Linked DNA regions of Chloroflexus aurantiacus J-10-fl. The protein of the gene in region 1 binds, or shares a complex with, the protein of each later gene. Links are inferred from orthologs where the notes say so. Each region holds a gene or a part of one and is shown on either strand. Other genes may lie near its edges.

Region 1 (7,523 bases):
GGTTGAGGAGCCGATTGGTTCGATGATTGTTGACATCGGTGGCGGTACGACAGAGATTGCCGTGATTGCCCTGGGTGGCATTGTCATCAATCATTCGATCCGCATTGCCGGCGATGAGATCGATGAGGCAATTATTCAATTTGCTCGCCGGGAATACAATCTGCTGATCGGCGAGCGTATGGCAGAGAAAGCCAAGATCGCTGCCGGTTCGGCGTATCCCCTTGATGAAGAGATCAAAGTTGTGCTGCGTGGGCGCGATCTCCTTACCGGCTTGCCGAAGGCCATTGAAGTCAGCTCGGTTGAGTTGCGTGAAGGGATTGCCGGGCCGGTCAATGCGATTGTCGCCGAGGTGCGGGCTGCGCTGGAAGAGACGCCTCCCGAACTTGTCGCCGATATTATGGAGCACGGGATTATGCTGGCCGGTGGCGGATCGTTACTACACGGTCTCGATAAGCGGATTGCTGCCGAGACCAAAATGCCGGTTCACATCGCCCAAGACCCGCTTTCGTGTGTGGCACGGGGGGCAGGGAAGATGGTTGAACACTTCGACAACAGCGTCTACCAGGATATTCTGATGCGCACCCAGACGACGCGGCGGGTGCGGAGATAGTCCATGCGCGATTTTCTCGACGAACGACCGTTAAAACTGCGGCGTGAAGTAGCCGGTGACCGTGGCTACTGGCGGGTCTTTGCGCTGGCCTTGAGCCTGGTATTGGTCAGTGTCCTGCTGATTGTCCTTGATCGGCAGGGTGTGATTGCACCTGCACGGCTGATGGTACGAGAGACGATCCAGCCGCTTGCCGGTTGGTTAACCCAGCGCCGCAGTGAGCTATTGTCGTGGTGGGCAACGCCGCGTGATGCGGCCACGATGCAGGCCAGGATTGCTGAACTTGAAGCGGAAAACACCCGTCTCGCCGCCGAAGTGTTGCGTCTTGAGCAGGCGCGGGTTGAGAATATTTTCTTGCGTCAGCAACTCGCGATTACGCAATCATACCCCTGGACTATTTTGGGCGCAGAGGTGATGATTCGCGCCCCCGATGCAGCACGGCGGGTCTTAACGATTGCCCGTGGTGCCAACGATGGAGTGCGCGTTGGGATGGCTGTGATTGGCCAGCAGCCAGGTGGGCCACCGGCGCTGATCGGTGTGGTGGAAGCAGTTGGACCACGAACTGCTGATGTTTTGATGATTACCGATATTAGCAGTCAATTGAGTGTGCGTTTGCTGCAAGCTGATACTGCACCGCTCGGTCTGATGCAAGGGCAATGGCAGCGGGGATCACGGATGCGGGTAGAGTTGATTGATCGCAGTATTACCATGCGCGAGGGCGATCACGTGGTCACAGCCGGTATTAGTGGGGCGCTTAATCTTCCACTCGATCTGGCATCAATGCCGACCGCAGTACCGATTGGGGTTGTGGAAGCGGTGCGTCAGGAAGGTCAACGGCAAATTGGCGAGATTCGGCCATTCGTCGATCCGGATCAGGTGCGCTACGTGTGGGTAATTCTCAGCCAAGACGATTAGAAGAACGCCTGGCCCGCGAGCTGGGTTTGCTGCTGATCCTGCTGGTAATCGCACTGATCCAGGTGACGCTCTTAACCGGCCCGACAGGGTTTTCTGTGCCGATACTGCTGGTGTTGGCAATTGCCAGAGCACTGGTTGGATCAAGCACCGCCGAACCGGTACGTGGGCTGATACGAAGTCTGTGGTGGGCTTTCTACGGCGGTCTGGCCCTGGATGTCCTGGGATCATTGCCGATTGGTAGTCATGCTATCGCCCAATTGCTGGCGGTCATCGTTGTTGGGCTGGCAACACGACGATTCGCGGTTGAACGTCCAATCGTGCCGCTGCTGGCAGTAGCATTTGGCACGTTGATTTACGAGGCAGTTCTCTGGCTGATCGTACTGCCGCCCATCAGTGACTGGCAGACCTATGGGTTGATTGTGATGCTACCATCGTTGTTATTAGCACTTATTCCAACCCTGCCGGTAGTGGCCATAGTGCATCGACTGGTGCGCAATACCGAATATCAATGATGGCGTTCTATGCAGACGATTGCCTGGAAAGCGTGATGAACGGCCATGGCACGACTGATTGCTCTGCGCAGTATCCTGTTACTGGTTGTGGTGGTGCTGGTATCCCGGCTGGCCCAACTACAACTGATTGAGACTGATACGCAGCGATTCGGTGCCGACATCGAAGTTACCACCCGTCGTTACCTCACCAATCAGCCACGGCGGGGAGAAATTTTCGATGCCCGTGGTGTGCTGTTGGCCGAGAGTGTGCCGATTTATAACCTGGCCGTTATTCCCGGTCAACTGCCTTCCTCCAGCGCTGCACCAGAACAGCGGGCACTAACGCTGGCGCGGCTGGCGCAGATTGCCGAATTACCGGCGACACTGGTGATTGATCCTGGTACTGCGATTGACACCACACCCGGCTTGCGCAGCGATCTCAGGTCATTTGGCAGCTTGCCGACGGCAAGTGATGTTGTGACCATGACTATCGCACCATCTGATGTCCTGCGGGCGCTAGATGTGAGTCAAAAGTACCGCGATGTGGCAACGCTGGTCAACCCGATTGAACAGCTTCTCACGCAGGCGAATGTGCGTAGCTACCAGCCCATTGTGATCAAGGAAGACATTTCACCGGAACTGGCACTGGCACTACGCGAAAATGCCAATTATCTGCCCGGTGCCCGTGTCGTTGAAGGTTTTCGCCGGCGCTACCCGTTAAGTGGTGAGATACCTTCATTATCGCACCTGCTGGGATATGTCGGACGGATCAATGCATGTGAGCTGGTAGCGGTCAATCCGGCAAGTTCCTGGTTGCGGGCATTGACTGACATCACTGCCAACGCGCCAACCTGTGGCCTGATGGCAAAATCGATTGAACCGACCAGCGTTGGTTTACCGCCCTATTTGTCGAGTGATCAAATTGGCAAAGATGGCCTGGAAGGTGCTTACGAGTCGGTGTTGCGCGGCCAGATGGGGATTGACTCGCTCCTGGTCGATGCGTTGCAGCGTCCGGTCAGCGGGGTCACCACCCTGCGGGCAGTGGCTAACGGGCATGATCTGATCTTAACCATCGATACCCGGTTTCAGGCCGAGGTCGAACGCATCCTCCAGCGCTGGATCAATGTCGGTGAAGAGCGCCGGTTAGCAGCACGGGAAGCGCATAAACGGGCGTATGAACCGATAGTCGCCGGCGTAGCAGTCGCGCTCGATCCACGTGATGGGCGCATCCTGGCCATGGTCAGTCTCCCCGACTACGATAACAACATCTGGGTAGACCCGGCGCGGATCGCTGAGTTGCAGGCTCTGCTGGCACCACCTGATGCCGAGACCCAACAGACATTGCAACGTCTGGCACCATTCACCAACCGAGCGATTGCCGGTCTATACCCACCCGGCTCGACAGTCAAGCAATTTGTTGGTGCAGTTGCGCTTCAACAGGGCATTATCGCGGCAGATACCCAACTCCGTGATCCCGGTTTGCTGCGGTTGATCGAGCGCAGTGGTGCTGAGTTCATCTTGCCCAACTCGGTGCGTAATCGTGATAATGGGCTGATCAACGTTCGTGATGCCTTGCGGCTCTCTTCAAATGTCTTTTTTGCCAGTATAGCGGGCGGGAACGATCAGGCGATCAACCTGGATCAGCGAGCATTACGGATTACCGGTCTCGGTATCGACCAACTGGTGGAAGGGCTGTCGTGGTTCAATTTTGGCCGTCCAACCGGGGTTGATCTGGTTGGCGAAGCCAGTGGACGGGTGCCAACCCAGGCATGGAAAGCCCAGGTTCTACGTGAAGCCTGGACGACCGGTGACACCTATAACACAGCGATTGGTCAGGGTTATCTGGAAGTAACACCGCTCCAGTTGGCAGTAGCAGCGGGGGCTGTCGCAACAGATGGTACTCTGTACCGACCGCATCTGGTTGATCGAATTGTCGATGAGAATGGTCAGCTTATTCAGCAAATGCAGCCAGAGGCCATTGGGCAGGTGCCGATTGACCCCCGACACCTGGCAGCGATCCGTGAGGGATTGTTTGCGTCGATCACCGATGGTCTGGGTGTTGCAGCCCGTGAAGTCTGTTCAGGCTTACGCATTGCCGGCAAAACCGGAACAGCAGAGTTTGGCCCACTCTTGACGACGGCGGATGGGCGGTTAGTGCGGCAAAGCCACGCCTGGTTTGTCGGGTTTGCCCCCTACGAAAACCCGGAGATTGTGGTGGCTGTGCTGGTTGAGGGTGTTGGTGACCTGAACGATGGCTCGTCAACGATTGCTGTGCCGGCGGTAACGCAGATTATGCAGGCCTATTTCGGGATCACGCCACCGGCTAACCGACCGGCGATCTGTCCGGTGTTGCCAGGGGAGTGATCTCGTCGGCATTCTGCATGTGTGCCAGTGTAACCGGATGATCAAAATGGGCAAAAAATGTGATTGATAGCTGTTGCGTAATTCATCATCTGATAATGTCTGTTCATCTCATCAGTTTATAAGGTTATGCCCGCCTCTTGCTCACAAATGGGCATCATCATATCAAATCTGGCAGAATAGAATAGAGGTTAGGCCAAACCAGGCAGCTATTATCCTGATATTGCACCTGAACGATGCACCGCTGGACGGTAGGGGGGCGACGCACTACGGCCTGGTGGCACACCTGAACGATATGGTATCACGGGGCATTCCCGTGCTGAAGCGCTATCAGTGAGCCGCTGGTGAGTGGTTACGGGTATGGGAGAACCGGCTCGGCACATCCGTGCTCAAGGGTGACGTCAGAGTGGATTATGCCGTGTTTCTGTGCTCCCGATGGGCCACTGACCGATGCGACACCCGCCTGACATAGATCACGGCCAGGGCGAAGGCATGGTTTCCACACTCCAGACTACGCAACACAGACATCAGTAAGTGTGAGCGATGGACTATACCAGCGTTCTCTTGTGTGGCGTCACCTTGCCAGAGAAGTGCTACGTTGCTGCTGATGATTCGGTTCCAAACTCCAAATCGGTCAGTACAACCAGGGCATCGAAGTCGTCGATCAGATCGGGGGCATATGTGGCTACAGTTGTACGGGCAATTGAGCGTTCGGTGTGATCTGTGCGACGCAGCAGACGGGTGATGTCTGCAATATCCTGTGCCCGACCTGCCTGGAGCTTCATCAGGATCAGAAATTGTCGCGCCAGTACCGGGAAGCCGGCACAATCGCACACAGGCTGTGCCAGTGCCTCGTCCAGCCAGGGTTCATTCAATACCAGTACATCAATACTGTAACCGGTTTCATCCTGCGGATGTGCCGTAAATCTGCTGATGGGCAAGGGGTTGCCAATGCGATAGCCGGCAGCGGTAAACGCCGCTCGTGCTACCTGTTCATCGCGAGCATGAATGATAATATCGACATCCTGGGTAAGACGCTCTGGAGCATAGGCGCGTAGTGCCATTGCCCCAACCAGTGCCCAGCGGATGTGGTGCAGTATCTGCGATAAGTCCGGTAATTATTGCAAAGCGGTTCTCTGATCCAGGAATGCATCCGATGAGCCGGTACCTCTGGCAGCACGACGGAGGGCAATGCGAACATACGGGTTTTTGGGTTGTAGCGTTTGCACAACTTGCTCCAACGGTAAAGCTGCGCCAGTTACAGAGGCTTTTGGGTAACGGTGAGTTGTTCTGATGCTTCTTCTGGCATTATACCCTGCCGACACTCTTCCTTACAACACAACGCAGGTTGGTGTATACCAGGTATTTCCCCTGTTGTGTTGGAAGGGGAACGACGTGAGGTGGGGTTGTTGTCATATTCAGTGTGGCAGGACGCTTCAGACACACTGGAAGTTGTCAATTACTGACAGACTACAGAATGTGACGATAACACACAGCATCCCTATGACCAGCAGGGTAAACGTCGTGACACACGCCGGATCGTGAGCACGGCTGGCGTGGCAGCATGGCTGCCGCACTCCAAACGCTGCGACACATACATGACAAGCGGGCAAGACAACCAATCCAGCGTGTGATGGAACGACCGGAGCGACTCTCTTGCATAAATGGGTTATGAGCAGGACAGGCAGTCTTTGTTTATTGGCAGACGTTCATTCGCCTGTGCGATGCCGGGTAGCACGACCGCACCGCTTTGTGAGATAAGTTCTACCCTGCCCGCGGCAATGTCAGCGTGAAGGTGCTTCCTTTGCCGATGCCGGCACTGGCAGCGCTGATGTCGCCACCCATGGCCCAGGCCAGGTGGCGGGCAATGGTGAGACCAATCCCACTGCCGCCACTGGTACGGGCACGTGAAGGGTCGGCCCGGTAGAAGCGTTCAAAGATGAAGGGCAGGTGTTCGGCAGAAATCCCGATCCCGGTGTCTTCCACGATGACCTGTACGTTGTCGTTGTTGAGTTCGGATCGCACAGTGATACAACCGCCTTCTGGGGTGTAGCGTACTGCATTGCCAAGCAGGTTGAGCAGGATTTGGGCGACGCGGTCAGCATCGGCATGAACCAGGATCGGTTGCTGATCGGGGGCAAACTGTACCTGGAGACAACTGTCGAGCACTTGTGGTTGAATTTGCGCCACGACCCGCCGGATGACGTCGTTGACATCGAAGGTCGTGAAGTGGAGTGCGATTTGACCGGCTTCAACTCGCGAGAGGGTCTGAAGATCATCAACCAGCCGGCGCAGACGACGTACTTCCTGTTTCATGTCGAGGAACGTATCGGCGGTGTTGGGTAGTACGCCGTCGATCAACCCTTCGAGGTAGCCTTCAATGCCGGCGAGCGGTGTGCGTAGCTCGTGGGCAACGTTGCCAATCATCGTGATGCGCCGTTGTTCAATCTGTTCCAGTGCCTCGGCCATCTGGTTGAAACTCTCGGCAACGGCACGTAGTTCGTCGCTGGCGGGTACCGTAACTCGTTCGTCGTAGCGTCCGGCAGCAATGCGGCGACTACTGCGGGCAATGCTGCGCAGCGAACGCAAAATGACCTGAACCAGCAGAATACTGGTGGTGAGACCGGCAATGGTTGCGGCCACTGCGGCAACCGTCAGCGCCTGCACGACCGCAGTACGTACAGTGGCAACCTGGTCGGGGGCGATGCTCTGTTCAATCAGTATATTGGCGGTGAGGTTGAGTGTCACCACTCCGACCACCACCACCAGCATTTGGGCGCCAATCATTTGCCAGCGTAGTTGCCGCCAGAAGCGCATGGCTTGCCACCTTCACCATTATCGCATTGACCCCCGCTATGCCGGTGTATCAACAAAGCGATAGCCAACGCCGCGTGCCGTCCGAATAACATTTTCGCCGGTAATGGCCTCGATTTTGCGCCGAAGCTGACTGACATACACATCGACAACCCGGTCGGTGCCAAAGAAATCAGCACCCCATACCTTTTCAATCAGGTCTTCGCGACTGAGCACACGATTGTGGTTGCGGGCCAGGGCCAGCAAGAGATCGAATTCAGTCGGTGTTAGCTCCAACAGTTGACCATTGGCCCGGGCTTCGCGCGCTTCCGGGTCAATTTCGACATGCGTAAAGC
Region 2 (7,293 bases), 790 kb from region 1 along the record:
CAGGCGGCCATTGCTATCGAGAATGCCCGCCTCTATCAACGGCTGAAGGAAGAGCGTGACCGGCTGTTGCTGAAAGAGGCCGAGGTACGCCACGCTATTGCGCGCGATTTGCACGATGGCCCCACTCAGAGTATCGCGGCAATCGCGATGAATATTGAGTTCATTAAGCGTCTGTTCAAGGCCATGCCTGAACGAGTTCCGGCTGAACTCGATACCCTGGCTGAACTGGTGCAAAAAACGACCCACGACATTCGCACGTTACTGTTCGAGTTGCGTCCTCTCGGCCTCGAAACGCAGGGTCTGCTGGCAACATTGCAACAGTACGTTGAACGTTGGCGCGATCCATCTGGTAGTGATACGAAGTTGCGCCTGGAAGCACCGGCTCAGGTGCCACGCCTGTCACCCGAAGTTGAAGCAGCCGTCTTCATTATTTTGCAAGAGGCGGTGAATAATGCCCGCAAGCACGCGCACAGTGATACGATCACTATCTATTTGTATGTTGAAGAGGATCACTTTGTAGCCAGTGTGCGTGATCGCGGGCGGGGCTTCAATGTTGCTGCGGTGGAAAGTGGCTATGTGAATCGCGGTAGTCTCGGCCTGTTGAATATGAAAGAACGGGCACGTCTGATTGGTGCCGATCTGCGTATTCGTAGTGAGATCGGTCAGGGGACAACGGTTGAATTGCGTATTCCACTGAGTCAAGCGCGTTGATGCAGGGTTTGGCCGCGACAGACGACGCTCGCCTTGCCTGCATCCCGGTCATCCGCCAAGACCTGCGCAGGTTGAGTTTGGTTGCCGTCTACCCGACACAGCTCAACCACGACCTGAGTCGGGCATCTCTCCTATCAAGTCTAGTGTCGCAGGGTTCATACCCCGTGATCCGACGCTCACCCTTGCTGATCACAATTATCTGGCCGATCAAAGATGAAGAGGGTGGATTTCTAACCCACCCTCTTCCCGTGCGTCGTACTACTATCACCCAGCCTACCCGGCACGGGCGCTAAGCGCCTCTTTAACCAGGCCGGCAATATCGGTTGGCATCCGGGCAACGCGCACCCCAACACTTTCCAGCGCGGCGATCTTTTCCTGGGCGGTTCCTTCGCCACCGCTGATGATCGCACCGGCGTGTCCCATGCGTTTACCGGGCGGCGCTGTCTGGCCCGCAATGAAGCCTACCACTGGCTTCGTCACATGGGCCTTAATGTAAGCGGCGGCCTCTTGTTCGGCGGTACCACCAATTTCGCCAATCAGAACAATCGCCTCAGTTTGTGGATCAGCCTCAAACATGCTTAATACATCAATGAAATTTGTCCCGATAATCGGATCGCCGCCAATGCCGACGATAGTGCTCTGCCCAATGCCCAGCCGGGTGAGCGCATCAACCGCTTCATAGGTCAGGGTACCCGATTTGCTCACGATCCCAACCGGGCCGGGCATCGCGATGTTACCGGGAATGATGCCCACTTTGGCTGCTCCTGGCGTAAGCAAGCCGGGACAGTTCGGCCCGATCAGGCGCACGCCGCACTCTTGCACAAAGGCGTAGGTACTGACCATATCGAGTGCCGGGATGCCCTCGGTAATACACACGATGAGCGGAATACGGGCGGCTGCCGACTCGCGAATGGCATCGGGCGCAAAGGGTGCAGGCACATAGATAACCGCAGTGTTGGCGCCGGTTGCAGCGACTGCTTCCGCTACTGTATTGAAGACAGGCACTCGGCCATCAATCGCCTTCTGACCACCACGTCCGGGGACGACGCCGGCAACGACATTTGTCCCATACTCGATCATCTGGCGGGTGTGAAATTCACCCTCTTTACCGGTAATTCCCTGTACCAACAGTCGGGTGTTGGCATCGATCAGAATGCTCACTCGTTCCTCCTTAATAAAGTACAGATATACGATGCGATATGCTTTATCTTAATACGTGTCGCTATTTCGCGGTTCAAGGTTTGTGCCTTCAGCCTCCTGCACAATGGCAACACCTGCCGACGTGCCGATTCGGGTTGCCCCGGCTGCGATCAGTTCCTGGGCCATTGCCAGTGAACGCACGCCACCTGATGCTTTGACGCCAATGGTCGGCCCTACCGCTGCCCGCATGAGGCGAATATCGGCAACGGTCGCCCCACCCGGCCCGAAACCGGTGCTGGTTTTCACAAAGTCGGCACCCGCCCGTACTGCCAGCATACAGGCCATCACCTTCTCAAAATCGGTCAACAGGCCAGTTTCCAGAATAACTTTTACTAATACGCCACTGGCATGGGCAGCATCGGTAACAGCCCGAATATCATCAACCACAGCGTGATATTCACGTCCGCGAAGTGCCCCAATCGCCAGCACCATGTCTACTTCACGTGCCCCATGCCCGATAGCCTGTACTGTCTCGAAGACCTTCACTTTTGTTGTGGTGGCTCCGAGCGGGAAGCCTATCACCGTGCAGACCCGCACTGCCGAACCGCTGAGCGCACGCGCACAACGTTCAACATAACGCGGATTGACACAAACACTGGCGAACCGGTAACGCTCGGCCTCGCTGCACAGCCGGTCAATCTGATCAACTGTCGCTTCAGGCTTGAGCAGTGTATGGTCGATAAAACTGGCAATAGGGGTATCTGAAGCAGGTGGGACTGGTGGATGCGCCAGGGGTGTACCAACCGGTAATCCAACCAGGGCATCTATGTGTGACCGCACCTGTGCGATTAGATCTTCCACGACGAGGCTCCTCTTGACGACTGGCGCCAGGTTCTGACATCATTCACGATGCTATTGTAGCATAGCCGCGCAAGCTGCTTGCTGAACAGCAATGATAGGCATGTGCTCGCAGAGGAGAGGGTATGACGCGATTTGATGCTATCGGCGTGGGAATTGCCAGTTGGGATCTTGTCGGCGTGACTGCAACGTCACCGGTGTTAGGTCAGAAGCAACCGCTTGCCGGATATACGGAGATGGGTGGTGGGCCGGTCGCGACTGCGCTGGCGACCATGGCCCGTTTCGGTGCTCAGGTAGCGCTGGTCAGTGCTGTTGGCGATGATCACTACGGTATGGCGATCAAGGCCGAGTTGACCAGATTCGGGGTTGACACCTCGTTCGTTGTGACCGGTCGTGGCTCTTCGCATATTGCGTTCGTGTTGGCCGAACCCGGGAGTGATCGGCGAACGGTATGGTGGTACAACGAGCCGACGGTGTTTGCCGATCTCTCATTTCCTGCCGAACTGGCAGGACAAACCCGTGCGTTGTTGATTGACTCTCACCTACCGGCGGCTCTCTCTGCGGCTCGTCAGGTACGGGCTGCTGGAGGACGAATAATGATTGATGCCGAGCGGGTCAATCCAACAGTGCTGGAATTACTACCACTCTGTGATGATATTGTCGTCTCTGCCAATTTTGCCCGTGCAGTCACCGGCCTTTCCGACATAGTAATGGCAACTCAGGCATTGGCTGAACGGTATCGTACACTGGTTGTCGTTACCGCCGGTGAAGCCGGTAGCTGGGCCTGTCACAATGGTGAACTCATTCACACGCCGGCCTTTCCCACTACGCCGGTGGACACAACCGGTTGTGGTGATGTCTTTCACGGTGCCTTACTGTTCGCGTTGTTGCGCAATGATCCATTGCCGGCAGCCTTACGCTTCGCCAGCGCAGCGGCTGCGCTCAAGACACGCGGACTCGGTGGTCGAACTGCGTTACCATCGCTCGCCGAGGTTGAGGCCTTGGTTCGCACTACCACTGCGCAGTAGCAAGATACGGTTAATGTGTATGGTGAGATCAGACAATCGGTAAAACTGCATCAGAAAGCAATATGTCGGTGGCGAAGACTGATACTTTGTAACAGGCCAATGGCGATCAGGGTGGTCACCATAAAGCTGCCTCCCGCCGAGACGAACGGCAATGGCAGACCGGTTACCGGCAGGAGACTCATGTTCATGCCAATGTTGATGACGGTGTGACTGAAGAGCATCCCGAAAATACCGAGCGCTATCAATCGGCCAAACTGATCACGCGCTTTGCCAGCAATAGAGAGGGTCTGCCAGAGTACGACCGCCTGAAAGATGATCAGCACCACACCACCGATAAACCCTAATTCTTCGCCGATAACAGCGAAGATGAAGTCGGTGTGCTGCACCGGCACGTAATTGCCCTGACTGAACAGGCCACGGGTGAGGCCGGTGCCGGTCAGACCGCCGGAACTGATTGCATTGAGTGCCTGAATGACGTTATAAGCGGCATTAAAATCAACAGCCGCCGGATTAGTGAGCAAGTAGTAGAATGTACTGAGCCGAACTTGCTGATAGGTATCGAGCACGTAGTGCCACGCGATCCATGCGAGTGGGATGGCGGCAATGAACAGGGTGATCAACTGGACCAACCGCATGCCACCACCCCACGCCATCGTCAGCCAGATGCCGGCCAGAACCAGCGTTGTGCCCAGGTCGGGCTGGATAAAGATCAACGCCATTGGTACACCGGCGATCAATAATCCACCTATCTGCACCAGCCAGCTTCCACCACGATCAGCGTAGTGCTGCCAGTACGTGGCCAGCGCAATGATGAGCACGAGTTTGCCCAGTTCAGCAGGTTGAAACGTTCGTTCACCGATGGCAATCCAGCTCTGCGCACCTTCACTTACGCGGCCGATTACCAATACCGCACCCAGTAGTAGTATTGTGCTGACGTAGAGTGGGCGCGCCAGGCTGGAAAGCAAGCGGTAATCAAACGACATCATGGCGACCATGGCGATCAGGCCGACAACGATATATACGATTTGACGTCCGAAGACCGGACGTAATGGTAAGCCATTACCGGCCACTGCATTCAGGGTTGCACTGTGGAGTGCCAGGCTGCCAATAATCAGCAGGACAGCTACACTGACCAAAATGCCCCAATCCAGATCCCGCCAGCGCCGCGTTTCCACTGGGTACCTCGTTATGTCGTTGTTGTCCAGGTCGTGAACAACTCTGCTGGTATTGTATCTCTGCCGTGCTCAGTATCCATGTGTCAGATGTCTGGCGTTGGGAAGCCATGCTTCCGCGCCTGTCGTGCTCTATATTTGGATGCACATGGCACCTGCCGGACTTTGCCCGGATGGTTAGACTGCTATTAATTGTCAGGTGTGTCTATTGTGCACGAGCAGAAGCCTATATCAGCGCGCTATGAAACAACTGCTACTTTGTCTGAGCTACGTCACAACGCACCAGAGGTCGCTCGATGGCTGCTGCTACCCGATGCAATTGCTTCATCAGATCGGCAAAACTCTCAGGCACCAGTGACTGTGTCCCGTCGCAAACGGCAAAAGCTGGATTGTCATGCACCTCAATGATCAAACCATCAGCGCCGGCAGCAATGGCAGCTCGCGCCATCGGAATCACCATGTCGGCCCGACCACTGGCATGCGACGGATCAACAATGACCGGTAGGTGCGAAAGCTGCTTGATCAAGGGCACCGCTCCCAGATCAAGGGTAAAGCGCAGACTGTCATCGAACGTGCGAATACCTCGTTCACACAAAACAACGTTTGGGTTACCTTCGGCCAGAATATACTCTGCCGCCAGCAACAAATCCTTCACGGTAGCCGCAAAGCCGCGTTTGAGTAGTACCGGGTGGCGGGTACGCCCAACTGCCCGCAACAGCGAGTAGTTTTGCATATTGCGCGCACCGATTTGCAGCATGTCGGCATACTGCACGACGAGCGGTAGTGTCTCGGTGTCCATCACTTCCGTGACCACCGGCATCCCGGTTAACGCCCGTGCTTCAGCCAGAATTTGTAAGCCGGCCTCCCCCAATCCCTGAAAGGAATAGGGTGAGGTGCGCGGTTTATAGGCCCCACCACGGAGGATGACTGCACCGGCGGCCTGTACCGCTCTTGCTACATTGAAGGTCTGTTCGCGGCTTTCGACCGTACATGGCCCGGCAATGATGGTAATGCCCGATCCACCGATGGGAATGCCACCAACGTCGACAACGGTGTCCAGCTCTTTGAATTCCCGGCTCACCCGTTTGTAGGGTGCTGTGACCCGGATCAATTGACTCACGCCGGGCAACCGTTGTAATCGTCCGGCCTGTTCAATTGGGCCTTGATTTCCTGTAATTCCGATGGCTGTGCGTGTTGGCCCAGGCATCGGATGTGGAGTGAATCCCATCGCCCGGATTTCAGCGCAGACCGCTTCGATCTGCTCCGCCGTGGCATGTGCTTCCATGACTACTAGCATAGACAAGGCGGCGGTTGGCGGCAAGCATCAGGTTGCGCCAACCGCATTGACGGACGTAGTGTCCGTTATTCGGAACAACGACTATTCGTAGATCCAGTTGTCGAGCGCACGATTCCACTCGCCAATTAGCTCGTGCGGTTGGAAGAAGATCGCTGTCTCGCGCTCACCACTTTCCGGCGAGTCCGAAGCGTGAATCAGATTGCGACCAATGTCTACTCCAAAGTCGCCCCGGATCGTCCCCGGTGCTGCTTTGGCCGGATTTGTGGCGCCTACCATTGCCCGCACCAGCTCCACGGTGCCCGGCTTTCCGGCAACGACTGCCACAACGACCGGTGCAGAGGTGATGTAGCTGACCAGACCGTTGAAGAAGCTCTTGCCTTCGTGCTCGGCGTAGTGGCGGCGCGCCAGAGCCTCGTCGACCTGCATCAGCTTGAGGCCCTGAAATTTCAAGCCCCGCTGTTCAAAGCGGCTGATGATAGCGCCGATCAATCCTCGTTGTACGGCGTCAGGTTTCAAGATTAACAGTGCACGTTCCATGGATACCTCATAACATTAAGAAACAGGTCTGTTTCCCGCGGTCAGTATACCACATACAAAATGCTGACAAACAAAAATCGACAGGTTGTTACCTGTCGATCTGTGCTCTGAGCTACCATTGAAGGCGCGTTAGATCGGAACGGCCTCACTGATCCGTTTGGCCGCACGGCGCATTTCCATCTTGACCAGGCCGAGATTGACCGTGCGCTGTGTGATCACCACCAGGATTAGCTCTTTGGCTTCCAGCAGTAAGATCGAGCCGTCTTTGGCATCAATAATGGAGTCAACTAAATGTCCGACTCCGAGTCGGCGGGTCGCTTTATCAATTTCACCGAAGACTGCCGCGGACATTGCTCCCAGTATTTCGGCATCTTCTTCATCGAGCAGTGTGCTGGCTACGACCAGGCCATCTTTGCCGACCAGCAAACTGCCAATCACACCGTCGACCCGAATGAGATCTTCTACGATGCGGCGCATGCTAAACCTTTCTTGTGGTGCCATCGCGGAGTCTGCTTTCTCTACATAAGAAAGACGGATACCTCACTTATTC

Evidence for each region. Proteins that work in one complex are often made in the same cells at the same time.
Region 2: the proteins of CAUR_RS00565 (region 1) and CAUR_RS03630 are in contact, whole or in part, in a crystal structure (PDB 6PL5), measured with the Thermus thermophilus proteins. The link is inferred for Chloroflexus aurantiacus J-10-fl from one-to-one orthologs. Residues at the interface, in WP_223903432.1 of Thermus thermophilus: Arg4, Ile5, His6, Leu8, Ala9, Phe12, Ala15, Leu16, Leu19, Gly20, Arg22, Ala23, Trp24, Leu26, Gln27, Val28, Tyr31, Tyr34, Leu36, Leu43, Thr45, Asp47, Lys156, Gln157, Gly158, Ser160, Val184, Leu201, Glu202; in WP_223903423.1 of Thermus thermophilus: Phe161, Val165, Phe168, Val169, Leu172, Pro198, Tyr199, Glu202, Tyr211, Arg212, Asp213, Gln220, Val221, Gln223, Ser224, Ile226, Ala227, Ile228, Gly229, Ser230, Gly266, Phe267, Val270, Leu274, Tyr277, Gly278, Leu281, Phe285, Leu289, Arg297.

The regions. Positions count from the first base shown.
Region 1 is NC_010175.1:145,298-152,820, reverse strand. The notes cover bases 1,702-4,728. They hold CAUR_RS00565 (penicillin-binding transpeptidase domain-containing protein), read left to right. Parts: upstream 1,702-2,079; coding sequence 2,080-4,377; downstream 4,378-4,728. Other genes in these bases: CAUR_RS00570 (rod shape-determining protein MreD), read left to right, coding at 1,702-2,034. Also shown: CAUR_RS00580 (rod shape-determining protein), read left to right, coding at 1-610; rod shape-determining protein MreC, read left to right, coding at 614-1,522; more of CAUR_RS00570, read left to right, coding at 1,495-1,701; CAUR_RS00560 (hypothetical protein), read right to left, coding at 4,968-5,438; CAUR_RS00555 (sensor histidine kinase), read right to left, coding at 6,139-7,191; CAUR_RS00550 (response regulator transcription factor), read right to left, coding at 7,228-7,523. UniProt on the Escherichia coli protein: Catalyzes cross-linking of the peptidoglycan cell wall. Responsible for the determination of the rod shape of the cell. Is probably required for lateral peptidoglycan synthesis and maintenance of the correct diameter during lateral and centripetal growth.
Region 2 is NC_010175.1:940,841-948,133, reverse strand. Bases 2,851-5,647 are described here. They hold CAUR_RS03630 (FtsW/RodA/SpoVE family cell cycle protein), read right to left. Parts: upstream 4,913-5,647; coding sequence 3,788-4,912; downstream 2,851-3,787. Other genes in these bases: aroF (3-deoxy-7-phosphoheptulonate synthase), read right to left, coding at 5,163-5,647; CAUR_RS03635 (sugar kinase), read left to right, coding at 2,851-3,737. In the rest of the region: CAUR_RS03650 (GAF domain-containing sensor histidine kinase), read left to right, coding at 1-711; sucD (succinate--CoA ligase subunit alpha), read right to left, coding at 985-1,872; deoC (deoxyribose-phosphate aldolase), read right to left, coding at 1,921-2,712; more of CAUR_RS03635, read left to right, coding at 2,835-2,850; more of aroF, read right to left, coding at 5,648-6,194; ndk (nucleoside-diphosphate kinase), read right to left, coding at 6,288-6,743; CAUR_RS03615 (roadblock/LC7 domain-containing protein), read right to left, coding at 6,873-7,244; CAUR_RS03610 (tetratricopeptide repeat protein), read right to left, coding at 7,288-7,293. UniProt on the Escherichia coli protein: Peptidoglycan polymerase that is essential for cell wall elongation. Also required for the maintenance of the rod cell shape. Functions probably in conjunction with the penicillin-binding protein 2 (mrdA).